2 linked regions of the Arcticibacter tournemirensis genome follow. Each later gene encodes a partner of the first gene's protein in a complex. Links are inferred from orthologs where the notes say so. Each region holds a gene or a part of one and is shown on either strand. Other genes may lie near its edges.

What was found. The genes of interacting proteins can lie anywhere in the genome.
Region 2: the proteins of mfd (region 1) and uvrA are in contact, whole or in part, in a crystal structure (PDB 4DFC), measured with the Escherichia coli proteins. The link is inferred for Arcticibacter tournemirensis from one-to-one orthologs.

Annotation. Positions count from the first base shown.
Region 1 is NZ_VFPL01000001.1:331,265-339,605, reverse strand. What follows is about bases 2,690-6,623. They hold mfd (transcription-repair coupling factor), read right to left. Parts: upstream 6,238-6,623; coding sequence 2,890-6,237; downstream 2,690-2,889. Other genes in these bases: BDE36_RS01455 (DUF4199 domain-containing protein), read left to right, coding at 6,507-6,623; BDE36_RS01465 (energy transducer TonB), read left to right, coding at 2,690-2,775. Also shown: BDE36_RS01480 (CPBP family intramembrane glutamic endopeptidase), read left to right, coding at 1-761; BDE36_RS01475 (putative signal transducing protein), read left to right, coding at 745-957; BDE36_RS01470 (phosphatidate cytidylyltransferase), read left to right, coding at 954-1,760; more of BDE36_RS01465, read left to right, coding at 1,771-2,689; more of BDE36_RS01455, read left to right, coding at 6,624-6,920; BDE36_RS24215 (DUF2752 domain-containing protein), read left to right, coding at 6,921-7,214; BDE36_RS01445 (TM2 domain-containing protein), read left to right, coding at 7,214-7,570; BDE36_RS01440 (DUF2905 domain-containing protein), read left to right, coding at 7,577-7,792; BDE36_RS01435 (hypothetical protein), read left to right, coding at 7,863-8,324; BDE36_RS01430 (Nif3-like dinuclear metal center hexameric protein), read left to right, coding at 8,321-8,341. UniProt on the Escherichia coli protein: Couples transcription and DNA repair by recognizing RNA polymerase (RNAP) stalled at DNA lesions. Mediates ATP-dependent release of RNAP and its truncated transcript from the DNA, and recruitment of nucleotide excision repair machinery to the damaged site.
Region 2 is NZ_VFPL01000002.1:113,277-121,032, forward strand. The notes cover bases 2,510-5,858. They hold uvrA (excinuclease ABC subunit UvrA), read right to left. Parts: upstream 5,554-5,858; coding sequence 2,710-5,553; downstream 2,510-2,709. Other genes in these bases: BDE36_RS22080 (DUF1570 domain-containing protein), read right to left, coding at 2,510-2,675; BDE36_RS22090 (lytic transglycosylase domain-containing protein), read right to left, coding at 5,693-5,858. In the rest of the region: lipA (lipoyl synthase), read left to right, coding at 1-394; BDE36_RS22075 (NAD(P)H-hydrate dehydratase), read right to left, coding at 415-1,908; more of BDE36_RS22080, read right to left, coding at 1,920-2,509; more of BDE36_RS22090, read right to left, coding at 5,859-6,541; BDE36_RS22095 (pseudouridine synthase), read left to right, coding at 6,855-7,756. UniProt on the Escherichia coli protein: The UvrABC repair system catalyzes the recognition and processing of DNA lesions. UvrA is an ATPase and a DNA-binding protein. A damage recognition complex composed of 2 UvrA and 2 UvrB subunits scans DNA for abnormalities.

The DNA.
Region 1 (8,341 bases):
CTGGTATGCTTCGATTGATCCAGGGAGTCACTTCTGCAGGTGCGTTCATTCTCCCGCCTCTCATTTTATCGTGGACGGAACGAAAATATGGGATTAACTATTTTGGAGATTACAAGAATGCCAGTGTTCAGCTCATTTTGCTAACTGTAGTGATCATGTTCGTTTCATCTCCTTTTTTGGAGTGGACGATCCGGATAAACCAAAACATGCATCTTCCTGAGTTTTTAAGGGGACTCGAGAACTGGATGAGAGAAAAAGAGGATCAGCTTGAAAATATGACAAAGCAGCTTCTGACAATGAATAGCATATCCGATTTTCTGATAAATCTGCTTATCATTGCACTGATTCCGGCCATCGGGGAAGAATTGGTTTTCAGAGGGGGCGTTCAGAATATTTTCAGCAGGTGGACGGGAAACTATCACCTGGGCATATGGATTGCTGCTATTTTATTCAGCGCTATTCATGTTCAGTTCTTTGGGTTTATACCACGGATGCTGCTTGGAGCTTTGTTCGGATATCTCTTTGTATGGAGCAGAAGCATCTGGATACCGGTACTTGCACATTTTATCAATAACGGAACTGCGGTTACGGGAGCTTATTTTCTTCAAAGGAAGGGTAAGTCGCTGGAAGAACTGGATAAAATACAGGATAATTCTTCACCTTATATGGTGGTGGTAAGTATAGTTTTCGCCTCTCTTATTTTATGGGCATTCTACACTTACCGTACTAAAACGAATTTAATTGATGAGCAAAATGGATAGTGAATGGGTGAAAGTATATACCTCACACGACTACTTTAAGTCGGAAATTGTGCGCCAGGTTCTTACCGAGCATGAAGTGGATGCGGTGGTACTCGATAAGCAGGGATTCCCCTATCGTATAGGTGAAGTTGAGGTCTACGTCCATCAGAGTAATTTTAACAGGGCGATCGAGATTATTATTAGTTCGGAGTTATGAAAACAAGAGCCATTACTGGTTTTTTCTTTGTATTAGTTATGCTTTCGGCCGTGTTGCTGGGCGAGATTACTTTTTCCATTTTCTTTTTAGTACTAAGTCTTTTAAGTCTGAATGAATTTTATCAGCTTGTAAAAACAGAAGAGACAAGGCCTGTACGTGCGGGTGGTATTCTGCTTGGCCTAAGTATTTTTGTACCTGTTATACTTCATTTCATTTACGGATATAATATTCATTGGATATTGATATCAGTGCCGGTTTCCGTGCTGATCTGTATCAGCGAACTATTTCGTAAGGAGAAGAAACCTTTTCATTCTATAGCGTATACTTTTTTTGGGGTCCTGATGGTGATAGTACCCTTTAGTTTTTATACTGCAGCAGCTTTTAGCAACGGAGAGTACAGCTTTCATTATTCGCTGGGCTTTCTGCTTCTTTTATGGGCCAGCGATACCGGCGCCTACCTTTTTGGCATAAAGTTAGGGAAGAATAAGCTTTTTGAACGCCACTCACCGAAGAAAACCTGGGAAGGGTTTTTCGGTGGGATGATCACCAGTCTGGCGGTTGCTTTTATATTGAGCACGCAGTTTACAGAACTATCGTCTCTGAACTGGGCTGTTATCTCTTTTCTGATTGTGGTGGGAGGGACTTTTGGCGACCTTTTTGAATCCATGCTGAAGCGAAGTATGAATGTTAAGGATTCAGGATCGTTATTACCTGGTCACGGGGGATTACTTGACCGTTTCGATGGATTGCTTTTGTCAGCTCCCCTGGTGTATGTTTATTTATATTTGATTTTTTCTGTCTAACGCATAGGAAATGGAAGAAACTGAAAAACCTGAAGAAGAAGTACCGGTATACAAGGACCGTTCACTGTTATATATGGGCATTGGATTGGGATTGTTGATCCTGATAATGGGATATCTGACTCTCTTTGTAGACGACCCCTGGAAAATATTCAGAAAGGATGAAGTGCCCGAAAAGGTTTTAGACGAGGGAAACTCATCTATTCTTAACAAGAGCGAGTCGATGAGTGACGAGGAGGTCAGGGCCTCTCTGGTTAAGTTTATTGAAGCCTTCTACTATGATCAGCGTAAGGGGTATTTTGATCCACCAAGCTATTTTGCGAAAATTACGGTCACTTTCTACAATTATCACAATCTTAATTACCAGCGTTTAAAAGATATATACTGGAAACGACTGGCTGATATGCATAATTTCAGTCGCAACTGGGTTGTATCTTCCCTGGATTTTGAAAGAAAAGATTCGAAAATTATCGCGAGCTACTGGACGAAAGAATCCTATTTCAAACCCTCTGTCAGGGAACAGTACTCGGCAGATATTAAATATGAAATGATCATTGATGAGGAAGGAAAAATAGAATCTTTGCGAGATATAGAGGTTCGTAATGAGGTGGCTAATAAAGTAGCACCTGATTCGGCTTTATTGAATACAGAACTGATAGAGGCTTCTCCAGCTGTTGTGTCTCAGGATGCCGATTCGAAGGTATACGATATGAATCTTGTTGAATCCGCTCCCGAGTTTAACGGAGGCCAGCGCGAATTGAATAAATATATTTCCAATAATATTAAGTACCCGGCTGCAGCCCGCCAGAATAATATCCAAGGGAAGGTTTACCTCTCATTTATTGTTGAGAAAGACGGATCTATAAATGATATTAAGGTGAAGCAGGGTATCGGCAGCGGATGTGATGAAGAAGCTATCCGGGTTTTAAGAAGTTCTCCAAAGTGGAAGCCCGGAATGATCAAAGGAAGTGCGGTTAGAACTTACTGCATTCTGCCGGTGACTTTTCAGCTGGAATGATTATTAGTATCAAGATAGTAGTATCGAGTATCAAGATCTTAGTATCAAGATGCTAGTATCAGGATAAACGCTCGTCTTGATACCTGATACTAATATCTTGATACTACGCGACGTCTAAGCCCCATAGTACATCTGTTCCAGCACTTCTATTGCGTCGTTCAGGTCTTTGACGTTCTCTACGGCAATTCTTAAGGTTTTCTTTACTTCTTTGAGGTTACAGCGGCGTTCATTTGCTTTTACGAACTGAAGAACGTTGCCGAACTGGTTGCTTTCGAAGTAGGGCGACTGCTGGTCGGACACGAAATAACCTTTCAGAGTATGCTTTTTGAAAGACACTTTCTCAAAACCGATTTCCTTACCGAGCCATTGCAGCTTTAAAGTATTTAATAACTCCCTCACCTGCTTTGGTACGGGACCGAAACGGTCGGCTAAGTTCTGGGTAAACGCTTCAAGTTGTTCTTCGTTTTCGAGCTTGGAAATCTCTGTGTAGAGGTTATATCGTTCTGTAATGTTGGTTACATAACTATCTGGTATCAACACTTCCAGATCGGTATCTATTTGAGTGAAAGAAATAACAGGACGGGGCTTTTCGTCCTTGAAAAGGTCCTTAAACTCGTCGTCCTTCAGCTCCTGGATGGCTTCGTCGAGGATTTTATGATACATTTCGAACCCAATCTCGGCAATAAATCCACTCTGTTCTGCACCGAGGAGGTTTCCGCTGCCTCTAATGTCCAAATCACGCATAGCAATATTGAAACCGCTTCCAAGGTCGGAGAATTCTTCGACTGCACTGAGGCGTTTTCTTGCTTCGGGTGTTAAGGTTGAAAGCGGAGGACTTAACAGGTAGCAGAACGCTTTTTTATTGGAACGGCCAACCCTGCCACGCATCTGGTGAAGATCGCTTAGTCCAAACATGTGGGCATGGTTAATGAGGATAGTGTTGGCATTTGGAATATCCAGACCGGCTTCAATAATTGTGGTGGCCACCAGCACATCGTACTCGCCGTTTATAAATTTCAGCATAACATCCTCCAGCTGCTCTCCTTCCAACTGTCCGTGCGCTATACCTATGTGCGCTTTTGGTACCAGTTTTTTAATTAATCCCCCTAGCTGAGGAAGATCCTGTACCCGGTTGTGAATAAAAAATACCTGCCCTCCCCGGTCGACTTCAAATTCGACAGCTTCCTTGATGAGTTTTTCGTTAAAGACATGCAATTCTGTAACTACCGGCTGTCTGTTTGGCGGAGGGGTGGCTATAATAGAGAGGTCCCTCGCTCCCATCAGCGAAAAATGCAATGTGCGTGGTATAGGTGTGGCCGTCAAAGTCAGCGAATCTACATTGGCTCGCAGCTGCTTGAGTTTTTCTTTTACACCGACTCCGAATTTCTGTTCCTCATCGATTATAAGAAGGCCGAGGTCTTTGAACTTTACGTCTTTACTTACGAGGCGGTGGGTACCTATGATAATATCGACCTTTCCTTCCTGTAGGCTGTTTAGTGTATCCTTAATTTGCTTGCTAGACTTAAAACGATTTACATAATCTATGTTACAGGGAAAATCCTTCAAACGCGATTTAAAGGTTTTATAATGCTGCAGGGCAAGAATAGTAGTAGGAACAAGCACTGCTACCTGTTTGCTGTCGGCTACAGCCTTAAAAGCGGCCCTCACGGCAATTTCAGTCTTTCCAAAGCCCACGTCGCCGCATACCAGACGGTCCATAGGATGGGGCGATTCCATATCTTTCTTTACGTCGGCCGTGGCCTTTTCCTGGTCGGGCGTGTCTTCATAAATGAAAGATGCTTCAAGCTCAGTCTGGAGATAAGTATCAGGAAGGAACGCGGTTCCGTTCTGTGCTTTACGCAAGGCGTAAATCTTAATCAGGTCCCGGGCGATGTCCTTTACTTTTTTTTTTGTCGTTTTTTTGAGCTTCTCCCAGGTGTCTGTCCCTAACTTATTCATCCTGGGAACCATTCCTTCTTTACCTGAATATTTAGAAATGCGGTTTAAGGAGTTAATATTCACATAAAGAAGGTCATTGTCGGCGTAGATCAGGCGGATCATTTCCTGGGTTTTGCCATTCACCTCCACTTTTTCAAGTCCGGCGTATTTACCGATACCATGATCAATATGGGTGATATAGTCGCCCGGCTTTAGCTCTCTGAGTTCTTTCAGGGTAATAGCTTGCGAGCGGGCATATCCTTTTTTGAGTTTGTATTTGTAATAGCGATCGAAAATCTGGTGATCGGTATAACAGGCGATCTTTAAGCTATAGTCTAGAAATCCCTCCCGAAGGGAGATATTAACCGGGGTAAACTTTACCGTTTTATCGATATCGGCGAAAATAGTATATAAGCGTTCTACCTGTTTGGCCGAATCGGTAAAGATAAAATTGCTTATTTTCTCTGATTCATTCTGATGGATGTTATGAATCAGGAGATTGAAATCTTTATTAAAAGAGGGCTGCGGCTTGGTTTCAAATTCAATAACCTCGGTAGGCTGATAGAAAAACTGCTTGCCAAATTCGGTTACCGGGAAGTCTTTAAGTTGATCTGCCAGCAGCTTCTCATCGGTGAAGTTGAATTTAGGATCTATCCAATCAGGGTTTTTGTTTTTATCTGCTGCCGATAACGCTTTCCATAACTCTACCGCTTTTTTGTAACCTGTGCTGAGGATATCGAGGGTGAACTGTACATCTTTAAACCAGATGGAGGTATCGGCATCTATATACTCCAGCAAAGAGATATTATGATCGGTAAGAAATTTCGATTGTACATTAGGAACAATGGTGATACTTTTTACCTGTTCCTGTGAAAGCTGATCTTCGATTTGAAAAGTACGGATACTTTCAATAAAATCGCCAAAGAATTCAACCCGGTACGGAAGGTCGTGCGAAAAAGAGAAAATATCGACAATGCCTCCCCTGATAGAAAACTGACCTGGCTCGTAAACGAAATCAACCCTGTCAAAATCGTACTCTATTAAGAATTCATTTATAAAATCGATGCTCAGCTTATTGCCCGTGGCAATTTCGAGCGTGTTTTTCTCAAGAGAGACCCGGTTAATTACTCTTTCTGCCAGCGCCTCGGGGTAAGTTACGATCAGCTTTCCGAATTCTGTGGCGTGGATGAGCTCATTTAACACCTCTGCCCTCTGCAGAACATTCACACTATCCGGTTGCGTAAAATCGAATGGTTTGCGGTATGAGGAAGGGAAGAGTAATATTTCTTTTTCAAAAAGGTTTTCAAGGTCGCTTTGAAAATAAGCTGCTTCTTCGCGGTCGGGCATTATAAATACCATGTTCCGGTGCTGCAAAAAGTAAAAGGCAGTAGCAACCATAGCATCGCTGGATCCGATGAGCCCTTTTAAATGAATCCGCGGATTCTTTCCCGAATTTAAAACTGCCGCTAGTTTTTCAATCCTGGAATCTTTTTTATACAGATCTAATATTTCCCGTACGTTCACTTTCTAAAATCAGCCGCAAATATAAATTTTTTGCCGTCAGCAATTATCCATGTGCCGCAGCTTAATTTTAACGCTGGTAAAACGGCATGTATTATAGAAATGCGCGGCTTCTGTTTTTGTTTCCTGATTTTATACGTTTATCATGGACCCTTGAATGTTGCTGCCGGCGATAACGGTCATTTAACTTAAATATAAGAAAATTTCACCGGTTAAGGAACAAATAGCCCGTTACAGATGTTAAAAGCACATTACATTTAGACCTTTTAAATATGAAAAATGCTATTAAATACGGGGCTGTTATCGGAATTTTAAGCGGTATATGGATACTGATTCTGCATCTTGCCGGTGCATATGAAAATGCCTATCCAAACTCTGATGGATTTTCGTGGCTGGAATATTTGTCCATTATTATACCTTTTGTGGGACTGTATTTCGGAATAAAGAGCTTCAGGGATAATTATAACGGCGGCAGGATGGAATTTTTTGAAGGTATTTTCGAAGGATTTAAGATTATGGTGGTAGGTGGAATTATTGCGGCATTCTTTGCTACTGTTTATATTCAATATGTGGCTCAGTCGCTAAAGATGGATGTTATGGGACGTATAGGAGGTGCAGGTGTCGTAGGTGTTTTATTTACTTTGGCGATTTCGTTACTTTTGATGAATAAACAAAGGAACCTGTAGTTGAAGCCAGTAAATTATTTATTTGAGTTATCTGTATGGGTTTTTGCTCTAATTGCACTTGCTTTTGTAAACCCCGCCAGCCATCATTATACATTATGTCCGTTAGCCAACCTTGGTTTTAGCTGGTGTCCAGGTTGTGGCTTGGGACGTTCTATAGCCTGTATCCTTCATGGAAACTTTGGGCTTTCTTTTGAGTATCATTGGTTTGGGGTTCCGGCCACTCTATTTTTATTGCACAGGATTTGGCAATTGTCTAAAAAATGTTTGGTATATTTCGGGCATAAACCAACATAATGGACTATCAAAATTTACTCTACAACCTTAAAGGTGTAACCCCTGAGGAGTTCAGCTTTCTGCAACAGATTATGAACGGTATGACGCCTGAGCAGGCGCAAAGATTTATCATGTTTTATTCGGGCAAACGTCGCAGTCCGAATGATATTTTAGTTTTTACCCTTATTGGATTTCTTGGAGTGGCGGGTATACAAAGGTTCATCACCAGGCAGATCGGTATGGGAATACTGTATTTTCTTACGGGCGGCTTATGTTTTATTGGTACTATTGTTGACGCTATAAATCACAGAAGTCTTGCCCAGGAGTTTAATCAGGATGCAGCAATTGAATGCGCTCAGATGGTGAAGATGATGTAATTTATTATGGGCAGTGAAGCAGGAAAATGGATGATCGTTGCCGGCGCTTTTATTTTACTCGCGGGTGTGGCAGTCTATTTCTTTCATGATAAACTTCACTGGCTAGGGAATCTTCCGGGCGATCTCAGGATTGAAAGGGAAAACTTCAGATTTTATTTCCCTTTTACAACAATGATTATTATCAGCCTGATTATAAATCTTGTTATCCGGCTTTTCAGATAATGCTGTCTTTATCGTACAAATATTCAGGATGATAACTTCCAGATGCAATTAATATCTATTTTTGTAGGATATGCCTCAAGATTTTGCTGCATCCGGAAGTTTAGGCCTTCTGGCTATAATTGGACTAGTATTTACAGCGTTATTTTGCTTAACGCTCTACAACACCCTGATCCTGATTAAACCGGAGAACCGGAAGATCAAACCTGTGACCGTTTGGCTGTTATTTGTTCCGGGATTCAATATTATCTGGAATTTTTTTGTGGTATTGGGCCTCGCAACCTCAATAAAGGATGAACTCTTAAGCCGTGATTATGAGGTGACGGATAAGCCGGGATTATTTTCGGGCATAGGTTATTCGGTTGTTTCATGCCTGGCTCTTGTGCCCTATGTAATCGAAGTTCCGAAAGAATGGTTCTGGGCATTGGGGGTGATAGGCTTGCTGCAATTGATTTTCTTTGTGCAGTACTGGATGAAAGTAAACTGGTATAAAACAATTCTTAAACGGGATAGCTTAGGAGAAGAAGAGGCATGAAGTTACAACAAATCTGC
Region 2 (7,756 bases), on another replicon or contig:
TGAGGTGATATCCCACAATATTGAAACTGTTAAAAGACTTACCCGACAGGTGCGTATCCAGGCAAAATACGAAAGAAGCCTTGAGGCCCTGAAGCGCATTTCGGAGTTTGGGTTGAGAACCAAGTCGGGCATTATGCTTGGTTTAGGGGAAACAGAAGCCGACGTTATTGAAACCATGCAGGATGTTGCTGATGCTGGTGTGCATATACTTACGCTGGGGCAATATCTCCAGCCGACAAAAAACCATCACCCGGTGTTAGACTGGATCCACCCCGATCAGTTTGCAAAATATAAAGAGATAGGCCTGGATATGGGTTTCAGGTATGTAGAAAGCGGACCATTGGTACGTTCTTCCTACCATGCCGAAAAACATCTGTTTGATCAGATAAGGTAAGCGCAGTAATTCGCCGTTGACTATAAATACCTGAGAATTACTTCGGGAAGCGCTTCTATCAGGCGGGATGGAGGGACCACGTATCCTTGCACACTTTCTCCAGCGATACCGTGAAGATATACCCCCATGATTGCTGCGTCCTCGGGTGTGTACCCTTGCGCAACAAACGAAACGATCATTCCTGTCAACACATCTCCCATCCCTCCTGTTGCCATGGCAGGTGTACCGGTGGGGTTAAACAAACACCGTCCTTCAGGGGTGAAGATAATGGTATAGCGATTTTTCAGTACAATGGTACAGCCAAGGGTAACTGCCCGGTCTATTCCCGTTTCCAGTCGTTCCCACCAGCTTGTATGTTCACCAAAAAGCCTGTCGAACTCCTTGACATGAGGTGTCAGCACCGAGAACTCGGGTACGAGCTGCATTAATTCATAATTAGATGATATAAGGTTGAGCCCATCTGCATCAATCACAATCGGCTTGGCGAAGTTTTTTAAGGTATCTTTCAATACGTGCAGACTTTTGTCGCCAGTTCCCAGTCCGGGCCCTATACCTGCAGACTGATACTTACCCCACTGCAGGCTTGCCGGAAGCCGGTTTCCTTCTCTCACTACTGCCATTACTTCAGGCATAGCCGCATTTAAAGCATTAAGTCCTTCGGCCGGTATACAGGCAGAAGTTAAGCCGGCGCCGGTATACAAACAGGCTTTGGAGCACAGCAGGGCCGCTCCCATTGTTTCCGGAGCTCCGGCGACCAGCAAAGCGTGCCCATAGGAGCCTTTGTGACTAAAAGGCAACCGCGCTCTTAGCCGATCCCGGATATCATCTTCCGACAGGAGATAATATGGTCCCTCCCCGTCCTGCATAAAGGCCTCGTCAAGACCGATATCCGCAACTTCAAAATATTTAAGATATGGTGATGAATCGGGCAGAAGAAAGTTAAGCCTGGCCCGTTGAAAAGTTATGGCCAGGTCGGCCCGAAATACCGCGTCAGTCCTTCCCACAGCTCCTTCCGCTTTAAATCCGCTTGGGATGTCCACAGCTACCTTAGCTCCATCTAATGTATTCAGCCACAGTACCAAATCTTTCCATTCCCCATCAAGCGGCTTATTAAGTCCCGAACCTAACAAAGCATCAATGATAATATCCGCATTCTCCGGACCGGCATCCGCAGCCCTGTAAATCTCTTTAACTTCCAGGTCAAGAGATTTAAGTCGATCGAGATTAATATTAAAATCAAGGCTGCTCTTTTCCGAAAAACGGGCTATGATTACTTTAATTCGTTCGTATCCTTCCTTATGGAGTATCCGCGCGATCGCCAGACCGTCGCCTCCGTTGTTGCCGGTGCCACAATAGACCGAAATGGACAGCGTCCGGTCTGAGAAATCTTCCATAAACAATTCAACGAACGCACGGGAAGCATTTTCCATCAAGTCCAAAGACTGAATTGGTTTGTTAGCAATGGTGTAAGCATCTGCCTCCCTTATTTGCGATGATGTCAATAGCTTTAACATAGGCCTTTCTATTATCTGTAGAAATGCTGGTATCTCCTCTCAAATAAATCAAATCCCCCGTCGGAAAGGGATTCGATCGCATCAATGGAACTCTTGCCCTCCTTTAATTTCAGAAGCAATTTCTTAGTGAACGCAGGAGTAGACTTAGCCATAAAATAAACAATACTATATGATACATTATACATATAATCCAGCTTTGATTTACTATTCATCCAGGCCTCGTCGTCAAGTTGAAGGAATTCAGTTAGGTTCACATCTCCGCCCTGGATCTCGCGTTTAACAGCTGAAATCCTCGCTGTCTGAACAGCCACAGACACCTGTCCGTATGCCACGGCCATCGACTCAAAAAATACCGCCAGCCCTTCGTTAAACCAACGGGGTATGCCTCCTATATTATGATGCATAAAACTATGGCTCATCTCGTGGACGAGAGTTCTTATAAAGTCGTTAGTACGGTAGACAAAAATCTGTTTTAAACGTGGAGAATAAAAGCCGGTTTTGGAGACCACGTCTGATGCGGCTGCAAGACTGGCTTTTTTGTAATCCCCAAAGTTCTTATACAGGTTAATGGTGATCAGCAGACTGTCGTTTCTCCGGGTATCAAACAGGCCGTTGTAGATCTGCGACTCGTATTCTGACAGAAGCTGAATATTCTCTCTCTCCTGTTCTGTCAGTTTAAAGCCGATTTCGTTAATAAGGAGCTTCTGCGGTAGAGCTTTTTGAGCCAACAGCAGAAATAACACCGACAACAGGAGTTTAGATTTCATTATATATAAAAGGCTGAAACGACAGCCAACATCTTTAACGTTCCATTTCAAGTTTCAAAAACCTGGCAGTATGGCTCTTTTCCTCTTTGAGTAAATTCTCAGGAGTACCCGAGAAAAGTATCTGGCCACCACCGGCACCACCCTCGGGCCCCAGGTCTATTACCCAGTCGGCTACTTTTACCACATCAATATTGTGTTCTATCACCAGCACGGTGTTACCGTGGTCAACGAGACGATTGAGCACTCCAAGCAATACGTTGATATCTTCAAAATGAAGTCCTGTCGTAGGCTCATCGAGGATATAAAATGTTTTTCCTGTATCCTTCTTGGATAACTCAGTAGCAAGTTTTACACGTTGTGCCTCTCCTCCTGATAGAGTGGTTGACGACTGACCGAGCTTGATGTAGCCCAGGCCTACCTCATACAAGGTATTAATTTTCCGGTAAATAGATGGAATCGGTTCGAAGAAACTAACAGCCTCCTCTATGCTCATGTCTAAAACGTCGCTGATCGATTTTCCACGATATCTCACTTCGAGTGTTTCCCGGTTATAACGCCTTCCCTGACATTCTTCACAAGGCACTTGTACGTCGGGCAGAAAGTTCATTTCAATTACTTTCATTCCCGCGCCCTGGCATGTTTCGCACCTTCCTCCTTTTACATTAAATGAAAAACGGCCTGGTTTATAGCCCCTGATCTTAGCCTCCGGCAGCTGCACAAAAAGATTTCTTATATCAGAAAACACTCCTGTGTAAGTGGAAGGATTCGATCTGGGAGTACGGCCTATAGGGGCCTGATCTATCTCAATTACCTTATCTATATGCTCGAGGCCTTCGATCTTCTTATAAGGCAGTGGATGTTTCTTTGCCCTGAAGAAATGGTGATTAAGAATAGGATACAGTGTTTCGGCAATCAGGCTTGACTTACCACTGCCCGAGACACCGGTGATGCAAATAAATCTGCCCAGCGGAAATTCCGCGGTCACATTTCTCAGATTATTTCCGGTGGCATGCTTCAGTATCAAAGAATGCCCGTTGCCCTTCCTTCGTTCAGCAGGAACAGCAATCTCCTTTTTACCATTGAGATAGGCCGTTGTAAGAGTGCTGGCCTTTTTGATTTCCTCAGGCTTTCCCTCTGCTACCACCTCCCCTCCATGAACACCTGCTGCGGGGCCCATGTCGATCACGTGATCGGCTTCAAGGATCATATCCTTATCATGCTCCACTACAAGCACAGAGTTGCCAATATCCCGAAGGTTTTTTAAGGCAGATATAAGTCGTGCATTGTCGCGCTGATGTAAACCAATGCTCGGCTCATCCAGGATGTAAAGTACGTTAACCAGTTGCGACCCAATCTGAGTTGCAAGACGGATTCGCTGCGCTTCACCGCCCGACAAGGTCTTTGCCGTCCGGTCAAGCGTTAAATAATTCAGGCCAACATCCAACAGGAAGCCAATACGTGCCCTGATCTCTTTTAAGATCTCTTTAGCTATTATATTTTGCCTTTCATCAAGGCGACTTTCAACGTTTTCGAACCAGTCAGAGAGACTATTTATATCCATGGAGGCAAGCTCGAAAATATTCTTATCCCCCAATTTAAAGTGAAGCGACTCCTTTTTTAGCCGGGCACCATGGCAAACAGGACAAGTTTTGAGTACCCTGAAGCTCTCAAGATCCTCCATGCCGCTATCTCCACGCCGCTCTGTCTGCTCCTCCAGCATTTTAATAATGCCGTCGAAAGTGATCTGATAATTCTGAACGTTCCATTTATTATACTCCACCGGAACCGTAATAATATCATCAGATCCGTTAAGAATGATATCCAGTATTTCCCTCGGAATCTTCTCAATAGGAGCAGACAAGGAAAAATTAAATTTCTTTGCAAGGGCTTTCAGCACCTGAAACATCCAGGTTTCTCTGTATTCTCCCAGTGGCGCCAGGCCGCCCTGTATAATGCTTAGTTTAGGATTTGGGATGACAGATGCTTCCTCTATCTCAAAAATATATCCCAAACCATCACAACGTTCACAAGCACCATATGGCGAGTTGAACGAAAATGTATTGGGCTGAGGTTCGTCATACGATATCCCAGAAACAGGATCCATTAAATACCTGCTGAAGAAGAACTCATTATTCTCCTGGTCCGAAATTTTAATGATTCCTTTGGAGGTTTTTAATGCGGTTTGTATAGAGTTATATAGTCTTTTGGTATCCTTATCCGTTACCACAATACGGTCTATCACCATTTCGATGTCATGGATCTTGTACCTGTCAAGCTGCATCTTCGCCACAAGATCAACAATCTCGCCATCTACGCGTACTTTAAGATAGCCCTGTTTTCGTATCTGCTCGAAAAGCTCCCGGTAATGCCCCTTCCTTCCCTTGACTACAGGCGCCAGAACATTAATGGGCTTTCCATCAAACTGTTGAAGGATATTACGCAACATCTGATCTTCAGACATGCGCTCCATCTTCTGGCCCGTCACGTAAGAGTAGGCTTCTCCGGCACGTGCGTATAGCAGACGCATAAAGTCGTATATCTCAGTAATGGTACCTACCGTAGATCTGGGATTTTTTGATGTCGTTTTCTGTTCAATAGCGATTACCGGGCTTAACCCGGAGATCTTGTCCACATCCGGACGTTCCATGCCACCCAGGAACTGTCTTGAATAGGCGCTAAAAGTCTCCATGTAACGACGCTGGCCTTCTGCATATATAGTATCAAATGCAAGCGACGATTTACCGCTTCCGCTAAGTCCCGTAATTACAACCAGCTTATTACGAGGAAAAGAAACATCAATATTTTTTAAATTATGGACCCTGGCTCCAAAAACTTCCACTTCACTCTGTTCTCCAAGGTCGGGCGTACTTTTATCCATTAATTTACCTGTCAAAAATATCTTGTAAAGATCGGGTAATAGTAGCAAGAATCAAGCACATGAAATCAAGAATTCTAAATTATGACGTAAAGACCGGAACCGGCATAGCTGCCGGTTCCGGTAAGGTCATTCGTTCTTGTTACATAACTTCCGGCTGCTCCAGCGACATCGCTTTTAAAGCGTCGCGCTCAACACCCCGACTAAGAAAATGCTTCAGAGGTTCAGGCTTATCCTGCACCTTTTGAGCCAGAAGGTTCTTATTCCTGGCTGCGTAACCGTATTTCAACGGATTTTCGATGATCTCTTTCATTGAAACAAGCTTGTAAACGTAGGAAGCTGTTTCCCTGTTGAGCCTCATTTTAAAATAATTACGGTGTCCCTGGGCCGTCATTTGCTGTCTTAAACTATTCTCCCCAATGTTATAGGCAGCAGCGACTAATGTCCAATTGTTAAATTCTTTATACAAAGACCGTAAATACCGGCAAGCAGCGACGGTAGATTTTTTTAAATCCTGCCGCTCGTCGATAGATTTATTCACCCTGAGGCCATAGGTCCTCGCTGTTTGTGGCATGAATTGCCAGTACCCCGAAGCCCCCTTGGGTGATGTACCTCCCAGTAGTCCGCTTTCTACCAAGGGAACGTACTTAAAATCTTCAGGAATGCCATGCCTTTTCAGGATGGGTTCAATAACAGGAAACCAGCGTGCAGCAGTATGATGTAACCTGTCTGTCTGAATATGTTTAAAGCTATTAGCCTTTAAATACCTGCTCATCTTCAGAGACACCTTCTTATTGTGAAGAGGCACCTTTTCGTCGGCAAACCTGAATTCAGGTTTTGAAGATGAGACTTTCTTTTCCTGGGGAGAAGGGAAATCCACTGTTTGTGGAAACGAATTGTTGTGTGTCGCTGCGTTCCTGCTAATAAAAATCTTCGACGATATTATTAGTGCAAGGATCACAGAACACGCGATCAAATGTTTCTTAATCATGCGTTCCGTTCTTAAGTTAAACAAAAAAAGATTTCAAAGATAAACAATATATTCTTAATTTACAAGCACTTACATTTTAACCACTCATCTCCAAGGTTTTAGCTCCCTCTAAAACCAGCAATATCAGCAGCTTATTTCTCCCGTTTCCCGGGGTACTTCAGGACTTAATATTTACCTGTCTTTATCATAATTTCAGGTCTGTAGTCCTACGGCATTTTCCCATTACCTTTGAAAATAAAATAAACAGATTCAGCGTTTTAATGTTAAAATCACTATCTTTGCACCCCATTTCAAAAAGGTTATTAGCATTATCATGCCAGATAAAAACAACAGGAACAGTCGCGAGGACAAGTCCTTAAAGAACAATCGCTTCGAAGGCAATTCAAAAAATGAACGGCCGAAGAGAAGTAACAGCGGATCAAAGAAAATGTTTGACGGTGACAGAAAGCCTTACAGCGGAGATTCATCCCGAGACACAAAACCGGCATTCAGAGATAAAGACAAAGACTCAAGGCCTTTCAGAGAGCGGAGTTCAGGAACACGTCCCTTTTCCGAAGGTCGAAGGGAAAAACCTGAAGGCGGACGAAGCTTTGAAAGAGGGGCTTCAAAAGAGCGTTCTTTTGATAAACGTCCTTACAATAGCGACAAAAGTGAGGGGGGCCGTTCAAACGGAGATCGCACTTTTGATAAACGCCCATATAACAGCGACAGGAAAGAAGGTGGAAGACCGACAGGAGACCGTTCGTTTGAAAAGCGCCCATATAATAGCGACAGGAGAGAAGGTGGAAGACCTACCGGTGACCGCCCATTCGAAAAGCGCCCATATAACAGCGACAGAAAAGAAGGTGGAAGGCCTACCGGTGATCGCCCATTCGAAAAACGCCCGTATAGAGGCGACAGAAAAGAAGGAGACCGGCCATCAGGCAATCGTTCTTTTGAAAAACGACCATATGGCAACGACAAACGTGGCGAACGTGGTACATCAGGAGAACGTCCTTTTGAGAGGAAACCATTCAAACCTGAACGCAGAAGATATGAAGACGGTGTGAGCCGCAATTGGACGTCGGAAGAACACCTGGAGCAAGCTCCGGTATTGCGGTCAAGAAAGAACAGCGCACCAAAGGGCGATGAGCTTATCCGCCTGAACCGCTATATTGCGAACGCGGGTATCTGCTCCAGAAGGAAAGCCGACGAACTTATAGAAGCAGGTGTTAT